Regions from separate parts of the Micromonospora sp. R77 genome, predicted to be linked through region 1. Evidence: riboswitches for the same ligand, from Rfam matches in the RefSeq annotation. Region 1 holds a riboswitch; each other region holds the start of a gene.
The links. Region 1 has a riboswitch for cyclic di-AMP ahead of MRQ36_RS22635 (C39 family peptidase). Riboswitches for the same ligand answer to the same signal wherever they lie in the genome.
Positions count from the first base shown of each region.

Region 2: linked by a shared signal. The riboswitch ahead of MRQ36_RS05365 (hypothetical protein) and the one ahead of MRQ36_RS22635 (C39 family peptidase) in region 1 are both predicted to bind cyclic di-AMP.
Region 3: linked by a shared signal. The riboswitch ahead of MRQ36_RS15595 (hypothetical protein) and the one ahead of MRQ36_RS22635 (C39 family peptidase) in region 1 are both predicted to bind cyclic di-AMP.
Region 4: linked by a shared signal. The riboswitch ahead of MRQ36_RS13370 (NlpC/P60 family protein) and the one ahead of MRQ36_RS22635 (C39 family peptidase) in region 1 are both predicted to bind cyclic di-AMP.

Region 1 covers NZ_JALDST010000001.1:4,794,028-4,798,826, forward strand. Annotated here, with positions in the region: gene MRQ36_RS22610 (alpha-ketoglutarate-dependent dioxygenase AlkB) at 1-54, opposite strand, end outside; gene MRQ36_RS22615 (acyltransferase) at 153-1,400, shown strand; gene MRQ36_RS22620 (hypothetical protein) at 1,575-1,748, shown strand; gene MRQ36_RS22625 (hypothetical protein) at 2,268-2,471, opposite strand; gene MRQ36_RS22630 (hypothetical protein) at 2,503-3,075, shown strand; cyclic di-AMP (ydaO/yuaA leader) riboswitch at 3,367-3,509, shown strand; gene MRQ36_RS22635 (C39 family peptidase) at 3,741-4,595, shown strand; gene MRQ36_RS22640 (alpha/beta fold hydrolase) at 4,795-4,799, shown strand, end outside.
Region 2 covers NZ_JALDST010000001.1:1,207,487-1,212,285, reverse strand. Annotated here, with positions in the region: gene MRQ36_RS05370 (hypothetical protein) at 1-300, opposite strand, end outside; gene MRQ36_RS05365 (hypothetical protein) at 416-1,489, opposite strand; cyclic di-AMP (ydaO/yuaA leader) riboswitch at 1,494-1,623, opposite strand; gene MRQ36_RS05360 (cation diffusion facilitator family transporter) at 1,767-2,681, opposite strand; gene MRQ36_RS05355 (AAA family ATPase) at 2,789-4,799, opposite strand, start outside.
Region 3 covers NZ_JALDST010000001.1:3,324,593-3,329,391, reverse strand. Annotated here, with positions in the region: partial or broken gene MRQ36_RS34450 (HAD-IC family P-type ATPase) at 1-748, opposite strand, end outside; cyclic di-AMP (ydaO/yuaA leader) riboswitch at 1,436-1,566, shown strand; gene MRQ36_RS15595 (hypothetical protein) at 1,571-2,590, shown strand; gene MRQ36_RS15590 (carbonic anhydrase) at 2,664-3,317, opposite strand; gene MRQ36_RS15585 (MarR family winged helix-turn-helix transcriptional regulator) at 3,532-3,870, shown strand; gene MRQ36_RS15580 (PadR family transcriptional regulator) at 3,962-4,486, shown strand; partial or broken gene MRQ36_RS15575 (ABC transporter ATP-binding protein) at 4,483-4,799, shown strand, end outside.
Region 4 covers NZ_JALDST010000001.1:2,892,025-2,896,823, reverse strand. Annotated here, with positions in the region: gene MRQ36_RS13385 (zinc metalloprotease) at 114-1,097, shown strand; gene MRQ36_RS13380 (pyridoxamine 5'-phosphate oxidase family protein) at 1,177-1,725, opposite strand; gene dcd (dCTP deaminase) at 1,804-2,382, shown strand; gene MRQ36_RS13370 (NlpC/P60 family protein) at 2,455-3,441, opposite strand; cyclic di-AMP (ydaO/yuaA leader) riboswitch at 3,501-3,637, opposite strand; gene MRQ36_RS13365 (N-acetylmuramoyl-L-alanine amidase) at 3,872-4,799, shown strand, end outside.

The DNA.
Region 1 (4,799 bases):
CGGGCCCTGCTCGGTGAGGTCCAGCATCGAGGGCTGGTAGGCGACGTCGGACACGCGGCCGATGCTACCCGATTCTTCGAACAGGCGTACGACAGCCTGTCCGGGCCGGGCGGTGCGGCCGGCGGGAGATACCTGCCGGTATGGTGCCCGGCATGACCAGCGCCCCGACCACCGCTGCGGCCGTCGTGGCGCCGGCCGCCCCACCACCGGCCCGACTGCCCTCCCTGACCGGGCTGCGCTGGATCGCCGCGCTGCTGGTCTTCGGCTTCCATGCCGCCACCATGCGGATCATCGCGGAGCCCGACTACAAGGCGGTGGTGGACCGGGTGTTCGCCCTCGGCCTGTCCGGGGTCGAGTTCTTCTTCATCCTCAGTGGATTCGTGCTGGTCTGGTCGTTCCGCCCCGGCGAGCGGCGGCGCACCTTCCTGCGCCGGCGGCTGGCCAAGATCTATCCGAACCACCTGCTGATGTGGGCCGTGGTGCTGCTCGTCGGGCTCTGGTTCGCCGATCCGGTCAACCTCTGGGCGGCGGCCGGTAACCTGCTCCTGCTCCAGGCCTGGAACCCCACGCCCGGCTACTTCTACAGCGTCAACACGGTGAGCTGGTCGCTCTCCTGCGAGCTGTTCTTCTATCTCTGTCTGCCCTTCGCGCTGCCGGTGCTGCGCCGGCTGCGACCCGCCGCGCTGTGGGCGGTGGTGGTGGCCGCGCCGCTGCTGATCGTGGCGCTCTGGCCCGGGCAGCGGCTGGTGCCGGAGGAGAGCCGCTGGTGGTTCACCCAGGTCTTCCCGGTGGTGCGGTCGCTGGAGTTCTGGATGGGCGTGGCCGCCGCCGAGCTGATGCGGCGCGGCCGGTGGCGGGGACCGAACCTGACCCTGGCCAGCCTGATCTTCGTGACCACCTGGTTCGTGGCCGCCCAGTGGGTCCGCGCGGAGCTGTGGGCGGCGCTGCTGGCGGTGGCGTACCTCCTGGTCATCACGGCCGCGGCCGACGCGGACGTGCGGGGCCGGCGCACGCCGTGGCGGTCCCGGCCGATGGTCTGGCTCGGCGAGGTCTCCTTCGCCTTCTATCTCGTGCACGTCTTCGTGATGATGACGGCGCTGCGACTGACCGGGCACTGGGGCACCGGCCTGCCCGGCTGGTGGGGGCCGCTGGCGGTGCTCGGCTTCCTGGTGGTGAACCTGCTGCTCGCCGGTGCCCTGCACCGCTGGGTCGAGACCCCGATGATGCGCCGGCTCGGCCCGTCCCGCCGGCCCCGGCCGTCAGTCCCGGTCCAGCGGGCGCCGTCCGGCCCGGCCGTCCGCGCCCACCCGGCAGATCGAGTACGCCGGCCGGCGCGACCCGGCCTGACCGGAGCGCCCGGCCCGGCCGCAGCCCTGCCCGGCGGGCTGCCGGACCTCTGATCGACGTCGGCTCGGCGTGCCGGCGGCGGCCGGCCGTGCGCCGGCCGTCCACTACGAACCTGATGACGAAGATGAATCGGCGCGGACCGTCCACCCTGATCAGTGCCGCGATCGGGCCGGCGCGACACGCCCGGCGGCGGTGCGGGGCGGCGGCATCGGCGGTAGCGTGAAGGCGTGCTTCCGGTCGCGCTCACCTGTCCCGTGTGGTGGGTGGCGCGGTGGATCACCCGCATGCTCACCAGCCTGGCCGTGGCGGTCGCCTGCACCCTCGGCGCGACGGCGCTGCCCGCCCAGGCCGCGCCGCCCTGGACGGCCCCGGCCGGCGAGGCCGCCCTCGTCCGCCGCTGATGACTGGTCCGCCGCGGCACTACCGACCCGCTGGCTGCGGCCCACGCCGACCACCGTCACCGGTCACGCCGCCACCCACCCTGCGGGCTCCGGTCACGGCATCTTCCACACCGCCGGCCGGGTCGCGCCGCCACCCGCGCCGCCGGTTCCGGTCACGCCGTCGCGGCCACGGCCGACGCCGGTCGGGCGGTCGATGCCAGGGGCGGCTCCGGACAGGTGGTCACCGCCCCGGCCCGCGTCGGCCACTCGGCCACCGGCACGGCCGACTCCCGCCCGCCGCCGTCGGCGACCTGCCGGCCCGGGTGGCGGCTCGCGGGGCGCGCGCGCACCGGCCGTACCGGGCACCCCGCAGCACCTCGCGGGCGGGTCGGCACCGTCGGCCCTCGGCTCCCGCGCCCCGCCGGCCCGCTGACGTCGTGCGGGCGGTCGCCCGCGAGCACGCACCACCCGACCTCACCCCCGTATGCACCCGGCGGCACCCGTACCGGTCGTGCCCGTCTCCGGGTCCTGCGGACCTCTTCACCACATCCGCTCCGTGAGGTGCCGACCATGCAGACCGTTCTGTACCAGTTCCTGATCGAGGTCCCGGAGGCCGCCGCCATCTGGTCGGCCCTGCTCCTGCTCGCCCTGCTCCTGCTCGCGGTGCTGGTCGCCCGCCCCGAGCGGGACACCCCGACCGACGACGAGCCGGCCGTCGACCCGGCGGTGGCACAGGCGGCCCAACTGGCCGACCTGCGCCGCTACTGCCGACGAGGTGGCCGTCGCCGCCGCCGGGGCGGCGGAGAACGCCCGCCGGCACCGCGAGCGCTGGCTGGTCGCCCAGGCGGAGGTGGACCGGGCCTGGCGGACGTACGACGAGGCGGAGGTGGCCGCCCGACGCTCGCCGGTGCCGTACTGCCCGCGCCGCGCACCGCGCACCCCGGCCGAGTACGCGTCCCGGGAGCGCTGGCTGCACCACGCCGCGATGACGGCGCACTGGCGGGGCGACCTGACCGCCCGGCAACTCGCCGACGTGCTCGCCCACCGCAACGGGTGGGACCCGCGCCGGCACCCCGCCGAGCAGGAGATCGTGCTGGCCCGGGCGGTACGCGACGGCCGGTCGGCCGGGTACCGGGCCGCCGCCGAGCGGGAGCAGCGGGCGTGGCGGGACGCCGAACTGGCCGCCGAGTCGGCCCGTGCCCTGGCTGTGGAGGCGTACGCGGCGGCGGAGCGGCTGCGCCCCGGCATCGTCCCGGTACGCCGGTCCGAGGCGGTGACCCAGACCTTCGCCCCGGTCGGCGCGCCCGTCCCGCGGACCGCCCGGTGGCGGCCGGCGCGGGTTGGCTGAATTGTGACGTGAAACTGCCGGACCGGATCGCCCCGGAATCGAAAAACGGTCATCCGGGGCGTGGCGGTCCATGCCGTCCCAGGTTGCCGGGTCACCCGCTCCCCGTATGTCCGGTAATCGACCGCCGTTCCTTTCTCGGCTGCTCGTCCCATTGAGTGACGTCAGTGACCTGTCTGTTCCGGTCGGATCCGCAATGTTCGACGTTTACGCAGGTGGGAGCGCTTGGCAGGGCGCGTACCCGCCGGTAGTGTCGGCGCGTCCGGTGCGGTTTCCGATCGCAAGAGGCGACGCCGCGCCGACCCGCTCAATCGTGATCTTCTGCGAACCGGGGACCCATGCACATCCGGGGTGAATCCGCGGGCCACGGCCCGCGGTAGGGCGATCTTCCCGCCCGAATCCGTCAGCTAACCCGGTAGGCGGTGTCGGAAGGAGTTCCGTCTTCGTGCAGCACTCTGCCACCCCTCGACCACACCCCCTCCACGGCGCCGCGGTGCCGTCGCTCGCCCTGTCCGCGAGCTGATACCGGCATCCGCCCGCGCGCCCGACTGACCGGGCGCACCCCTTCCCCGCGGCCCACCCCGCCCACGGATCCGCTCCGTCGCGCGTGAGCATCTCCGCGCGCCGGGCCGGCGTGTGCCGCCCCCACCCCGTGGAGGAAGCCCCCTGTGAAGCACACCCTGAAGCGGCAGCTGCGGCGCCTCGCCACCGAACGTCGCTACCAGATCGTCGCCGGTTCGGCCGCCGCCCTGGTGCTGGCCTCCGGCACCGGCGCCCTGCTGGCGCACGGTGACGACGCCCCCGTCCGCCGGCAGAACACCGCCGCCGTGGCCGACCTGGCCCCGCAGCTCGGTGACGTCGCGGCCGGCACCCAGGCCCGGATCGCCGCCGTCCCGTCCGTCTCGCCCAGCGCTCCGGCGTCGCCCAGCGCCTCGCCCTCGGCGAAGCCGACCAGCGCCAGGCCGACCACGGCCAAGCCGGACCCGGACACCACCCGCAAGGCGGCACCGAAGCCGCCGTCGAAGAAGGTCCTCGACTACACCTACGAGGCACAGACCACGTACTACAACTGCGGCCCGGCTGCGGTGCGCAACGCGCTGAGCGCCGCCGGCATCGAGCGGACCCAGGACGAGCTGGCCGTCGCGCTGGGCACCACCGAGATGGGCACCAACTCGGCCGAGGACACCACCCGGGTGCTCAACCAGCAGGTCAAGGGCAACCCGTACCGGACCCGGATGATCGAGGGCAGCCCGAGCGCGGCGCAGACCGACCGGCTGCGGGCCGACGTGGTCGCGGCGGTCAGCAAGGGCCGGGCCGTGGTGGCCAACGTCGCCGGCGACGCCACCGACACCGACGGCGGCTGGCACTCCTTCCCGGGCGGCCACTACATCGCCGTGGTGGGCTACTCCGACGACGGCCGGACCGTGCGGATCGCCGACTCGGCGGACCCGTCGCTGCCGGCGTACTGGATCAGCACCGTCGAGCTGGCCAACTGGATGGCCACCCGCGGCTACTCCGCCTGATCAACCCCGTTCACCCGTCGGGCGTCGGCTCCTGGAGCCGGCGCCCGACGTCGTCGTCCCCCGGGCCCTCCCCTCGCCGGGTGTCGGATGTCCGCTCTCGCGCGTGGTGTCCGGCCGGTGGCACACTGCGGCGCATGACCGACGACACGGGTGCCCGGCACCTGCTGCTGCTGCACGGGATGGGTGCCACCGGCGAGGTGTGGC
Region 2 (4,799 bases), 3.6 Mb from region 1:
GACCAGGCCGAGCATGACCGTGGTGAGGGCGAACTTCACCAGCACCCAGCGCCAGCGCAGCAGTCCCCACGGGGTGAGCAGCGCGCCGGCCACGCCGACCAGCCAGACCAGCACGCTCAGCGGCGCGAAGAGCCAGGTGACCACCAGCCCGGCGGTTGGATAGACCGCCTCCGGTGCGGCGCCGCGCAGCCCGGCGATCCCCAGGGTGAGCAGCGCCAGGTCCGCGCCGAGCCAGCCCAGCGAGGTGACCAGGTGCAGGGTCAGCAGGGCCTTGCGGGCGGTCGGGGAGAGTCGCCTCATGCCCCGATGCTCGCCCGTGCGGAGCGCGTCGTCGTGGGCCCGGCGGCGACATCCGGGGTACGTCCCGGGACGTAGCCGCCGGCCCGCCCCACCTCGGGCAGGCCGGCGGCCGGGGTCAGTAGACGGACAGGTGCACGTGGTTGGTGTGGTCGCTGGACGGGTCGCCGTTGCCGCCGCTGTACGCCTTCCAACCGCTGCTCGGCAGCCAGATCCGCTTGAACCAGATCACGTAGAGCACCGCCAGCGGGTCGGCGTTGCGGATGAAGTACGCCGACAGGTTGTCGCCGTACGTCCGGTCCCCGCCGGAGGCGACGCCGCCGAAGCCGTCGGTCTGCGCGGCGAAGTCGCAGGCCCGGCCCTTCGGGTGCTCACCCGACCCGCTCGGCCGGTGGCAGGAGACGTACCGCTTGAAGCCGGCCGCCTGGGCCTGCCGGAGCGCGTGCAGGGTGCGCGGGGTGATGCAGCCGTCGGCCGGGGTCGGGTCGTCCACGCTGCACGACTCGGGCGGCCAGGAGCCGTCCGAGTTGCGCGGTGCCGGGGTGGCGTCGGCGTTGGACGTGCCCCGGTTGCCGGTGCTGCCGCTGTCGGCGTCGCGGGCGCTCTCGGCCTTGTCGTTCGCCACCTCGAGGGCGCGTTCGGCCTGCTGCTTGCGCTTGTCCATCACCGAGACCTGCTTGCGCTGCTCCTGGATCTCGATGCCGAGCGCGGTCCGGGTGCGGGTGGCCTCGTCGCGGGTCTGGATCAGTTCGCGCAGCGCCCGGTCCTCGTGCGCGGCGACCTGGTCCAACGCCGCCGCACGGTCCATGAAGCCGTCCGGGCTGCTGCTGTTGAGCAGCGCCGACGCCGCGCTGAGCCGCCCGGTCCGGTACGCCACCCCGGCGATCTCACCGACGTTGGCGTCCCGGTTGGCCAGCTCCGCCTCGACGGTCGTGAGCTGCGCGTTGAGCTGCTGCTGCCGCTTGACCGAGCGGGCCAGCGCGGCCTTCGCCTCCAGCCAGCCCTTGCTGGCCGCGTCGAGTTGGGCGCGCAGCGCCGGGGTGCCGCCCTCGTCGTCGCCGGGGGCGGCGACGCGCAGCGGGGCGGCCCCCGCGGGGGAGACCGGCGCGACCGCGACGCCGAGGGCGAGCGTCGCGACGAGCAGGGCCGCCAGCCGCGCGGCCGTCCGTCGTACTGGTGCCACTGATGGCATGCACATGTCCTTCCGTCAGCCGCCGACCGGGTTAGCTGACGGGTTCGGGACGGAAGATCCCTACCGCTGACGCGGATGCACCCCACGAACATGGTTCCCCGGCTCGCCCTGCGGCGATTAGGCGGCGGCCACCGCAGGCGCCGGAGGGCGCCGCCCGGCGGAGGCCGCGGTCGAGCCTACCGGCGTGATGCCGGGCAGGCTCGGTACGCGGCCCTGCTCGAACGAGCCAAAACCGGCATAGCACCACAATAACCACAGAGATTTAAGCGTGTGCTAATTACCACTCCACCGCACCACAGGCCCCGGCCGACGCTCCGGGTTCGATCTGCAACGTGGCGTGATCGATGTGGAAGTCCTCGTGCAACGCCGTACGCGCCGCCGCCAGCACGTCGCCCACCTCGGCCCCCGGGGTCATGGTCAGGTGCGCGGAGGCCACCTCCATGCCCGAGGTCAGCGTCCAGACGTGCAGGTCGTGCACCTCGGCCACGCCGGGGACCGCGGCGAGCCGGTCGTGCACCGCGGTCACCTGGAGGTGCTCCGGGGCGGCCTGGACCAGGATGCGGACCGCCGCCCGGCCCAGCCGCCAGGTACGCGGCAGGATGAACACGCCGATGGCGACCGCCACCACCGGGTCCGCCCACCACCAGTCGGTGAGCGCGATGACCAGCGCGGCCCCGATCACGCCGAGCGAGCCGAGCAGGTCGCCCAGCACCTCCAGGTAGGCCCCGCGCAGGTTGATGCTCTCCTGCGCCCCGGCCCGCAGCAGGGCGAAGGCGACCAGGTTGGCGAGCAGGCCGAGCGCCGCCACGGCGAGCATCGGCCCGGCCAGCACCTCGGGTGGCGAGCCGAACCGGCGGACCGCCTCGACCAGCACGTAGACCGCGACCCCGCCGAGCAGCACGGCGTTGGCGAGGGCGGCCAGCACCTCCAGCCGATAGAGCCCGAAGGTGCGCTGCGGGTCGGTGTCGGCGCGCCGGGTGGCGGTGATCGCGGCGAGCGCCATGCCGATGCCCAGCACGTCGGTGAACATGTGCCCGGCGTCGGAGAGCAGCGCCAGCGAGCCGGTGGCGAACGCGGCGACCGCCTCGACCACCATCAGTGCGGCGAGGACCCCGAACGCGGCCCAGAGCCGGCCCCGGTGCCGGTGCGCGGCGTTGGTGATCGCGCCGCTGTGGTCGTGACCTGCGCCCACTCCCACACCCTCCGTCCCTCGGCCGAGCCCGACCCAATCTATGTTCACATTGCTATGTGTGCAAGTGAACGTCCGGCAACCGCCGCCACAACTGCCGGTGGGGCGACTCAGCCCGTCGGGTCGATCGTGGTCAGCCGCTGGGTGGCCCGGGACAGCGCCACGTAGAGCGTCCGTACCCCCGACCCCGGGTCCGCCCGGATCTCGCCCGGCGCGACCAGCACCACGCCGTCGTACTCCATGCCCTTGGCCTGGAGGCTGGTCACCACCTGGAGCCGGGAGCCGCCCAGGTCGCCCAGCCAGCCGGCCACCTCGTCCCGGCGCGGCACCGGCGTGATCACGCCGACCGTTCCCTCCACCTCGGCCAGCAGCGCGCCCGCCGCCTCGACCGTCGCGGCCGGCAGCGCGGCGGCCGGCACGGTCCGCTCGACCGGTTCGACCCCGGTGGACCGGACCGCCGTGGGCAGCGGCAGGTCCGGGTACAGCCGGCGGATCTCCGCCGCCGCCACCGCGAAGATCTCCGCCGAGTTGCGGTAGTTGGTGGTCAACGTGAACTGGTGCCGGCGTCGCCGCCCCAACGCCTGGTCCCGCGCCCGGGTCAGCTCCTCCGGGTCACCCGTCCAGGCGGTCTGCGCCGGGTCGCCCACCACCGTCCAGGACGCCAACCGGCCCCGCCGGCCGACCATCCGCCACTGCATCGGCGACACGTCCTGCGCCTCGTCGACCACCACGTGGGCGTACTCCCGGTAGTCCTCCGGACGTTCCCGGGCGGCGGCGCGGGCCGCCCGCTGCCGGTCGGCGGCGGTGCTCAGCTCGCGTACCCCACCGGCCAGCTGGAACGGGTCGCGCTTCGGTTTCGCCGGGCGCACCGGCTTGCCGAGCAGCGCGTCCAACTCGTCCAGCAGCGCGATGTCCGCGATGGTCAACCCGTCGACCTCCAGGCTCCGGTACGCCTCGGCCAACAGCCGGATCTCCGCACGGGACAGGATCCCGTCGGCGTACCGGCGCAGCCGCTCCGGTCGGGCCAGCCAACCGAGCACGTGCCGGGGATGCAGGCGGGGCCACCAGGCCTTCAGGAACTCCCGGAATTCGGGGCGCTCGATGATCTCGTCCTCGAAGGCGCGCTGCTCCGGCAGCCGACCGACCCGCAACCGGCGGGCCTGCGCGTACAACGCGGCGAGCACGCCGTCGAAACCGACCCGGCGCACCTCGTTGCGGCGGGCGCCGCGCACCAGCGCCCGGTCCCGGACGCCGTCCAGCTCGCGGCGCTCCAGTCGCAGCAGCTCACCCCGGTAGAGCAGCCGCAGCTCACCGGGGGAGTCCGGCACCGCGTCCCGGGCCGCGCGCTCCAGCACCCGGCGCATCCGCAACGACCCCTTCACCGCCGCCACGTCCGGCGGGTCGGTACGGGACGCCGACAGGCCCGGGAAGAGCGAGCCCAGCGAGTGCAGGGTGGCCGTCTCCTCGCCCAGCGACGGCAGCACCGAGGCGATGTACTCGACGAAGACGCCGGACGGGCCGACCACCAGGATGCCGCCGCCGGCGTACCGGCTGCGGTCGGAATAGAGCAGGTAGGCCGCGCGGTGCAGGGCGACGGCGGTCTTGCCGGTGCCCGGTCCGCCGGAGACGATCGTCACGCCGCTGCCGGGGGAGCGGATCGCCTCGTCCTGCTCCCGCTGGATGGTGGCGACGATGTCCCGCATGCCCCGGCCGGTGGCCCGGGACAGGGTGGCCAGCAGCGCCCCGTCACCCACCACCGCCATTTCCGGCGGGGCGGCGGCCGGGTCGAGCAGGTCGTCCTCGATCCGGGTCACCTTCTCGGCCGACGACCCGATGGTGCGCCGCCGGACCACGCCCATCGGCTCCGCCGGGGTGGCCTGGTAGAACGCGGCGGCGGCCGGCGCCCGCCAGTCCACCACCAGCGTCTCCGCGTCGTTCCCCCGGACCCCGAGCCGCCCCACGTGCAGCACCTGCCGGGTCCGCAGGTCGAGCCGGCCGAAGACCAGCCCCTCGTGCTCGGCGTCCAGCACGTGCCGCCGCTGCGCCGCGTGGAAGACCATCGCGTCCCGCTCCACCAGCGCGCCGAAGTTGCCGACCCGGGCCAGCCGGTAACCCTCCCGT
Region 3 (4,799 bases), 1.5 Mb from region 1:
CGGCGGCCAGCCGCACCACCTCCGGCCCGGCCACACCGGCCGTCCCGGCCACCTCGGTGACGACGTGCCGGCCCCGGGTCAGCGTGCCGGTCTTGTCGAAGAGCACCGCGTCGACCAGGCGCATCCGCTCCAGGGCCAGCCGGTCGCGGACCAGGATGCCGGAGCGGGCCGCCAGGGCGGTGGAGAGGGCGATCACCAGCGGGATGGCGAGGCCGAGCGCGTGCGGGCAGGCGATCACCAGCACGCTCACCGTCCGCACCACCGCCTCGCCGACGTTGCCGAGCAGGCTCCAGACCAGCACGGTGACCACGGCGGTGCCGACGGCGACATAGAACAGCCACGCCGCGAAGCGGTCGGCGAGCACCTGCGCCCGTCCGCCGGCCTGCTGCGCCTGGGCGACCAGCCGCTGGATCCCGGCCAGCGTGGTCTCCTCGCCGAGCGCCTCCACCCGGACCCGGATCGCCGAGTCGGTGGCGACGGTGCCCGCCACCACCCGATCCCCGACCGACCGGGCAACCGGACGGGACTCCCCGGTGATCATGGATTCGTCCAGCTCGGCGCCGCCGTCGACGATCCGTCCGTCGGCCGGCACCCGGCCGCCGGGGCGGACCAGCACCACGTCGTCGAGCCGCAGCTGCGCGATCGGCACCCGTTCGGTGCCCCCGTCGGGCCGTACCCGCTCGGCGTCGTCGGGCAGCAGCGCGGCCAACGCGGCCAGCGCCCCCCGGGCCTGCCCGACGGCCTTCATCTCCTGCCAGTGGCCGAGCAGCATGATGGTCACCAGGGCCGCCAGCTCCCACCAGAAGTCCAGGTCGAACGCGCCCAGGCTGGTGGCCAGCGACGCACCGTACGCGACGGTGATGGCCATCCCGATCAGCAGCATCATCCCCGGGGCGCGGTCCCGCACCTCGCGGACCGCCCCGACCAGGAACGGCCAGCCGCCCCACCAGAACACCACCGAGCCGAGCACCGGCCCGACCAACGACCGGCCAGGGAACTCCAGCGAGTAGCCGAACCAGTCCATCACCATGTGGCTGGTCAGCACCACCGGCACGGTCAGCACCAGGCAGAGCCAGAAGCGTCTCCGGAACATCTCCGGGTCGTGCCCGGCGTGCTTGTCGTGCCCGCCCGCCCCGCCGTGGCCACCCGCCTGCCCGGCGTGGCCGGTCGAGTACCCGGCGTGACCGGTCGCCTGCCCGTGCTCCGTCATGCCTTCACCATGCCGCCCGCCGCCGCGTCGGGTGGCCGGACGCCCCGAGGAGTACGGAGGTCGGATGGTGACACTGCGCAGCGTGACGGCCGGTGTTAAACGCGATGCTGGTCACGCTGGGTCGCAGCGAAATACCGCGTTTGGTGGGCTTCAGGACGTAGCTGCCCGGGAGTGCTCTCGGGTAACCTCGCTGCCGGTCACCGCCGAAGGCGCGCACCGGCGCCTGCGGTGCCGCCGCCCAATCGCCGCACGGCGAACCGGGGAACCAGGTACATGGGGTGAATCCGCGCGAGCGGTAGGGGCCACTTCCGTCCCGAACCCGTCAGCTAACCCGGTCGGCGGTCGACGGAAGGGAACACTGTGACGGCACCCCTGCGCCGCTGGTTGACACCCGTGGTGGCCGTGCTCGCCGCCTTCGCTGTCGTGGCCGGCCCCACCCCGGCGACGGCCGCCCCGACCACCCCCGCCCCCTCGGGGCACGAGGAGGACGACGAGCCGGCGCTGATCACCGACGTGATCGACGCGGCCAACCGGGGCTACATCCAGGCGAAGGCGAAGCTGGCCAAGTCCGAGGAGCGGCAGCGCCAGCTCGCCGCCGAGGAACGCCGGGCCAAGGACGAGCTGGAGGCCCTGAAGCCCCAGGTGGCGCAGATCGCCGCGCAGTCGTACCGGACCGGCCGGATCGGCGCGATGGCCATGCTGCTGGAGAGCAACGCGCCGGACTCGTTCGTGAAGCGGGCCGCCGCGCTGGACGAGCTGAACATGGTCAACGAGCAGAAGCTCGCCGACGTCAGTGCGGTGCGCAACCGCGCCGAGCAGGCCCGGCTGGCGGTCGAGGCCGAGGTACGCGAGCAGGCGAAGCTGACCAACGAGATGGCCCGCAAGAAGAACGAGGCGGAGAAGTCGCTCGCCCTGGTCGGCGGGCTGGGCTTCACCGGTGGTCTGGTCTCGGCCACCTCCCCGGTCGCCCGGGTCGCCCCCGGTCGCGGCTCCGACGGTGACTGGCGTCCGGAGTCGTGCAGCGAGAACGATCCGACCACCTCCGGCTGCATCACCCCGCGCACGCTGCACGCGTACAAGGAGGTCAAGCGGGCCGGCTTCAACCGCTTCGTCGGCTGCTACCGGCCGGGTGGGCCGTGGGAGCACCCGAAGGGCCGGGCCTGCGACTGGTCGTTGCAGAACAGCGGCTTCTCCCCCTGGCACAACAACGACACCCGCCGGTACGGCAACAACCTCGCCGCCTTCCTGATTCGCAACGCCGACCGGCTCGGCATCTACTACGTGATCTGGAACCGGCAGATCTGGTTCCCGGCGACGGGGTGGAAGTCCTACAGCGGCCCGTCCAACCACACCGACCACGTACACATGTCGTTGCTCTGAGCCGGCGACGTACGACGAAGGGGCCGTCCCCGCGATCACGCGGGGCGGCCCCTTCGTTCTGGTCCGAGGGCGCTCAGCCGGTGACGGCGGGAGCGGTCCGGTCCGTCGCGGTCTGCTCGCCCGCCGGCACGGTGGTCACCGTGCGCACCTCGCCGGCGCTCAGCCGGTACGACATGCCGACCACCGCGCACCGCCCGGCGGTGACCCGCTCGGCCAGCACGGTGGAGTTCGCCAGCAGCGCCTCGACGGTCTGCGCGATGTGGATGTCGACGATCCCGTCGATGGTGGTGACGCCCTGCTCGGCGGCCCGCTGCAGGCTCGGCACGACGGCGTCGACCACCGCCCCGAGGTGGCCGGCCGGCGGCGTGCCGGTGGTCGCCACGTCCCTGGCGGCCTGCACGGCGCCGCACGAGTCGTGGCCGAGCACCACGATCAGCGGGGTGCCGAGCACGGTCACCGCGTACTCGACGCTGCCGAGCACCTCGGGGCCGACCGTGTGGCCGGCCGTCCGGACCACGAAGAGGTCACCGAGGCCACGGTCGAAAATGATCTCGGCGGCGAGCCGGGAGTCCGAGCACCCGACGATCACCGCGAACGGGTGCTGCCCGTCGGCGACCGCCGTCCGGTGGTCGGCGTCCTGGTTGGGGTGGCGCGGCGCGCCGCCGACGAATCGCCGGTTGCCCGCGTACAGCTCGGCGAGCGCCTGCTCCGGAGTGTTCGGGGTCATCCCCACCTCGTCCCTGGCACGAAAACGACCTGGTCAGCCCGGCCGGCGACGGAGGCGGCCTCGCCTCCACCGTCACACGCAGCGAAAGATACGTCAAGATTTACGTGATCCACATTTCACGCGTCGGAAATCCCTTGACCCTCAGTGGTCACGCGCGTGCCGAAGGCACCGTCGGGCCGAGGCCCGCACCCGGAACCACGAGGAGGGCCCTACCATGTCCGACATGGCGACGACAGCAGGCGAGAACGGGAGCAGCCGGAACTGGACGTTCCTCACCAACCACGGGCACGTGCTGCTCGCCATCGCGCGTAACCCCACCGCCCGGCTGCGCGACGTCGCCGACGAGGTCGGCGTGACCGAGCGGGCCGCCCAGGCGATCGTCGCCGACCTGGAGGCCGACGGCTATCTGCACCGCACCCGGGTCGGCCGGCGCAACGAGTACACGGTGAACCCGAGCGGGCACTTCCGGCACCCGGCCGAGGCGGCCCAGCGGATCGGCGCCCTGCTGGCGCTCTTCACCGACGAGCCGGCGGGCGACTCCACCAGCAGCTGAGACCGCCGGGGCGGGCAGCATCCGCACCCCGGCGCGCACCCGCACACCCAGGTATACGTACTAGGTATACCTCATGTGTATAGTCCCCGGCATGTCGATCGGTCACACCTTTCTCGGCCTGTTGGAGTCGAGCCCCCGCCACGGGTACGACCTCAAACGGGCGTACGACGAGCGGTTCGGGCAGGCCCGCCCGCTCCCCTTCGGCCAGGTCTACGCGACGCTGTCCCGGCTGCTGCGCAACGGCCTGGTGGAGGTCGAGTCGGTCGAGCCGGGCGAAGGCCCGGAACGCAAGCGGTACGCGATCACCGACGCCGGGATCACCGACGTCCAGCAGTGGCTGTCCCAGCCGGAGAAACCCGAGCCCTACCTGCAGAGCACCCTCTACACCAAGGTGGTGCTCGCCCTGCTGACCGGTCGCCCGGCGGCCGACCTGCTGGACACCCAGCGCGCCGAGCACCTGCGGCTGATGCGTGAGCTCACCCGCCGCAAGACCCGCGGCGACCTCGCCGACCAGCTGATCTGCGACCACGCGCTGTTCCACCTGGAGGCGGACCTGCGCTGGCTGGAACTGACCGCCGCGCGCCTCGACGAGCTGGCGAAGGAGCTGCGCCGATGACCGGGGAGCCACTGCTGGTCGCCGAGGAGCTGCACCGGTCGTTCGGCCCGACGCCCGCGCTGGCCGGCGCCTCGCTGGCCGTACGGGCCGGTGAGGTGGTCGCGGTGATGGGGCCGTCCGGCTCCGGCAAGTCCACCCTGCTGCACTGCCTCGCCGGCATCGTCACGCCCGACTCGGGCACGGTGCGCTACCGGGGCGTCGACCTGGCCACCCTCTCCGACGCGGGACGCAGCGCGCTGCGTCGTCGGGAGTTCGGCTTCGTCTTCCAGTTCGGGCAGCTCGTCCCCGAGCTGACCTGCCTGGAGAACGTGGC
Region 4 (4,799 bases), 1.9 Mb from region 1:
CTGCGGCAATATATGCCCGTTCTCAAATCTGTCGATGCGATGTAACGTCTCCCACACGTTCTCAGCCACGGCGTGACATACCCCCTGTCGCGCCGCCAGAAAGAGGTGGGCCCATGGGACTCCGTCCCAACCTGCTGACCCGGCGTGCTGCCGGCGTCGCGTCGACGACCCTCGCGCTGCTGCTCAGCACCGCTGCGGTGGGCGTCGTTCCCGCTGCATCCGCCTTCTCCGCGGCGCCCGGTGCGTCCTGCGCCGAGCCGACGGACGCGCACTCGAACGCCCGGGTGAAGAAGGGCGGCACGGCCAAGCTGGACCCGAACGAGCTGACCGCCAAGCAGGTCCGCGACCGTGAGGCCGACCTCGCCGCCGCACTGCGCGAGCGGGCCAACTTCCGTGCCGGCGCCGGGGCCACCCCGCTCGCCACGGTCACCATCCCCGTCGTCGTGCACGTCATCCAGCGGGACACCACGCGGGCCGGCGGTAACATCCCGGACTCGCTGGTCACCGCGCAGATCGACGTGCTGAACAAGGCGTACAGCGGGGCCACCGGCGGCGCGGCGACCGCGTTCAGCTTCCAGCTGTCGAAGGTCCACCACGTCACCAACGCCGCGTGGTACCCGATCGTGCAGGGCTCGACCGCCGAGCGGAACATGAAGACCTCGCTCCGCGAGGGCGGCAAGAACACCCTGAACATCTACCTCGGCGAGCTGAGCGACAGCCTGCTCGGCTGGGCGACCTTCCCGAAGCGCAAGCTGGACAGCATGGACGGCGTGGTCGCGCTGAACGAGTCGCTGCCGGGCGGCACCGCCACCAACTACAACCAGGGCGACACCGGCACCCACGAGATCGGCCACTGGCTGAACCTCTACCACACCTTCCAGGGTGGTTGCTCCGGCTCGGGCGACAGCGTCGGTGACACCCCGGCCGAGTCCTCGCCGGCGTACCAGTGCCCGACCGGGCGGGACACCTGCTCGGCGACCGGCCTGGACCCGATCACCAACTTCATGGACTACACCTACGACTCGTGCATGTACCAGTTCACCCCTGGTCAGGCGAGCCGGATGCTGACCGCGTGGAACGCCTACCGCGCGGCGTAACCACCAGCACGACAACGGTGCCGGCCCCCTCGAACGGGGCCGGCACCGGCGTGTCTGCGGGGCTAGGGGCTGCCCGGGCTCAGGCGGCCGTGCGGCGGGTGTCGAAGCCGTGCCGGCCGCGCAGGCTCTCACCGGCGGCGGTGATCGGGGACGCCGTCGCAGTGCCCCGGGGGTCGAGCCAGACCTGCACCGCCGGTCGCGCCTCGGCCGGACGGAATCCGCCCTGGTCGCGGCGGGTCAGCATCGCCACGTCGACGGTGAACTCGAACAGCCGCCAGTCGACCTGGGGTGCGGCCCGACCGAGCTCGGCCAGCCGTGCCACCCGCGCCGGGTCAGTCACCGGGCGCGCGCGTCCCGCCACGTAGGCCTCGTCGTCGCTCTCCTCCGGCGGGAAGGAGTGCAGCGCGTAGCGGCCGTCGCGCTCCAGGTCGCGGCGTTTGGGCGAGTCGACGACGAAGCAGTAGAGCCCGTCGTCGGTGATGACCGGGGAAACCGGGTGGACCCGGGGCCCACCGTCGGCGCGGACCGTGGCGAGATAGCCGAAACCCGGCCCGTACTGCTGCATGAGGAGGCGGATCTCGTCGGCGAGGCGGGGCTCGTCGGCGGCGAATTCGGACCAGGAAGCCATGCCGACATTCTATCGAACACACGTACTAACGCGCAGTCCGACACGCAGCTCGCCCGTATCGGTCGCTATGGTGTTCCGATGCTGCTCTCCGACCGTGACCTGGTCTCCGAGATCAAGGCGGGCACCCTCGCGCTGGAGCCCTTCGAGCCCACGCTGGTGCAGCCGTCCAGCATCGACGTACGCCTGGACAAGCTCTTCCGGGTGTTCAACAACCACCTCTACACCCACATCGATCCGGCCATGCAGCAGGACGACCTGACCTCGATGGTCGAGGTGCCCGACGGCGAGCCGTTCGTGCTGCACCCGGGCGAGTTCGTGCTCGCCTCCACGCTCGAGGTGATCTCGCTGGGCGACCAGCTCGCCGGCCGCCTGGAGGGCAAGTCCAGCCTGGGCCGGCTCGGGCTGCTCACCCACTCCACCGCCGGCTTCATCGACCCGGGCTTCTCCGGGCACGTCACGCTGGAGCTGTCCAACGTGGCGAACCTGCCGATCACGCTCTGGCCGGGCATGAAGATCGGCCAGCTCTGCATCTTCCGGCTCTCCTCGCCGGCCGAGCACCCGTACGGCTCGGTCGTCTACGGCTCGCGCTACCAGGGGCAGCGCGGCCCCACCCCGAGCCGCGCCTGGCAGAACTGGCGCACCTGGCCGACCCGCTGACCGGCCAGCCGAGTGTTAACAGGGGCCCCTTCCTCTACCTGAGGCGTTAAGAAGGGGCCCCTCCTTTCACCGTCAGCCGGGACGGCCGTAGCTGTTGATCTGGCCGTCGTCGACGCGCTTCATGGTGATGGGCTTGCCGGACTGGGAGGCGTGGACCACCCAGCCGTCGCCGACGTACATGCCGACGTGGTGCAGGTCGCTGTAGTAGAAGACCAGGTCACCGGGGCGCAGCTCGCTGCGGCTGACCCGTCGGGTGACGTCGTGCTGCTGCCGGGCGTTGTGCGGCAGCGAGACACCCGCCTTGTCCCAGGCGGCCATGGTCAGACCGGAGCAGTCGAAGTGGTCCGGGCCGGCGGCGCCCCAGACATAGATCTTGCCGATCTGGGCGCAGGCGAACTTGACGGCGACCCCGGCGGGGCCACCCGGGTAGCCGGACGGGCACGGCGCGGGCCGCAGCGGACCGCCGCCGCCGCTGCCGTACACCTTGAGCCGGAGCTTGCCGAGGCGGGCGATCTCGGCGTTGATCTGCTGCTTCTTCGCCGCCAGCTGGGCCTTGGTCCGGGTCAGCTGGGTCACCATCTCGTCCAGCGGCTTCTTCTTCGCGGTTAGCTGGTCGCGCAGGTCGACGACCGACCGCACCTCCTGCTGCTGGCGGTGTGCGAAGCGGTCGAGCAGTTCGAGGCCGGCCAGCACGTCGCCCGGCGAGCGGCTGCCCAGCAGCGCGTTCACCGTGGAGACGTTCTGCCCCTTGTACGCCTCGGCGGCCAGCCCGCTGACCTGCCCCATGGCGAGGTCGACCTGGAGCTGGAGCGGGGCGATCTGCTTGGCGAGGGCGTCGGCCTGCCGGCTCTTGACCGCGAGGTCCTGACTGGTGGCGTTGTACTGCTCGATGATCGGTTCGAGCTTCTCCCAGTCCTGGTCGATCTGGCGTTCGATCTCGGTGACCGAGGGTTCGGCGTGGGCCGCCGTGGCGCCGCCGGTCAGGATGACGGCGGTGCCGGCCAGGGCGGCGAGGAGGGTGGTGAAGCGGGACCAGCGTGGGCGCGGCGCAGCCGTCATCCGGTCGACCGACCGGACCGACGGTCGCCGCGGGGCATGGTGTGCCACCGGGCTTCCGTACTCCTTCTGCGTGACCGCCTACCGGGTTAGCTGACGGGTTCGGGCGGGAAGGGAGCCGCCCTACCGCAGTGCTGCGGATTCACCCCGGTTACCTGGGTCCCCGGCTCGCCCGGAGGCGACTCGGCGGTGTCCGACCGTGACCGCCCGGGATGGACGGTCCAGTTTCCGGTCGACGATTGACCAGAGTAGAGATGGCCGTTATCGATCCGCAACCCGCGACGCCGTGACACTCCGTACCTGTTGAGGGCGCCGGATCGCGGTTCGTGAAGAAATCTTTCAGGCAACATCATTTAACCGGAAGGTATTGACCTGAAGCGGTACCGGGGGCGAGGGTGGGCACGCAGTGACCCCCATCGAACCTGGAGGTTCCATGCACCTCACCCCCGTCCCGCCACGCCGACGGATCCTGCTCGCCGGCGCCGTGGCGGCGGCCACCGTCCTGCTCACCGCCGGCCCGGTCACCGCCGACCCGGCCACCACCGGGACCGACCAACCCACCGACCGCCAGCAGCAGTACGCGACCGCCGCCGCCGAGTACGGCGTACCGGAGAGCGTCCTGCTCGGCGTCTCCTACCTCGAGTCCCGCTGGGACACCCATCCCGGCCAGCCGAGCACCAGCGGCGGCTACGGGCCCATGCACCTGACCGACGCCGTGCAGGTCGCCGCCACCCCGTCCGGCGCGCACGTCGACGAGAACGAGGACCCCCGGGGCGACGACTCCCGGCCGCTGACCGTGGACACCGCCGCCGCGGCCGAGCCGACCGGCGACCTGCTGCCGTCGGCGTCCCTGCAGACCCTCGACACCGCCGCCGCGCTCACCGGGGTGGCCGAGGAGACGCTGCGGGACGACGCCGCCGCCAACATCCGGGGCGGCGCGGCGCTGCTGGCGTCGTACCAGAAGGAGCTGGCCGCGCCCGTCGGCGCCGGCAGCGACCCGGCGGCCTGGTACGGCGCGGTGGCCCGCTACTCCGGCGCGGACACCGAGGACGCCGCGGCGGCCTTCGCCGACGAGGTGTACGACCAGATCGGCCTCGGCGCCAGCCGGACCACCGACGACGGGCAGCGGGTGACCCTCGCCGCCCGGTCGGTGACGCCCGACGAGTCCGGCCTGCACAAGCTGGGGCTGCGCCGGGCCGAGCGGCCGGACGGCCTGGAGTGCCCGGTGCGGCTCGCCTGCGAGTGGATCCCCGCGCCCTACGAGAAGTACGGCCCGAACCCGGGCGACTACGGCAACCACGACCTCGGTGAGCGGCCGGCGCAGCAGAAGATCGAGTACATCGTCATCCACGACACCGAGG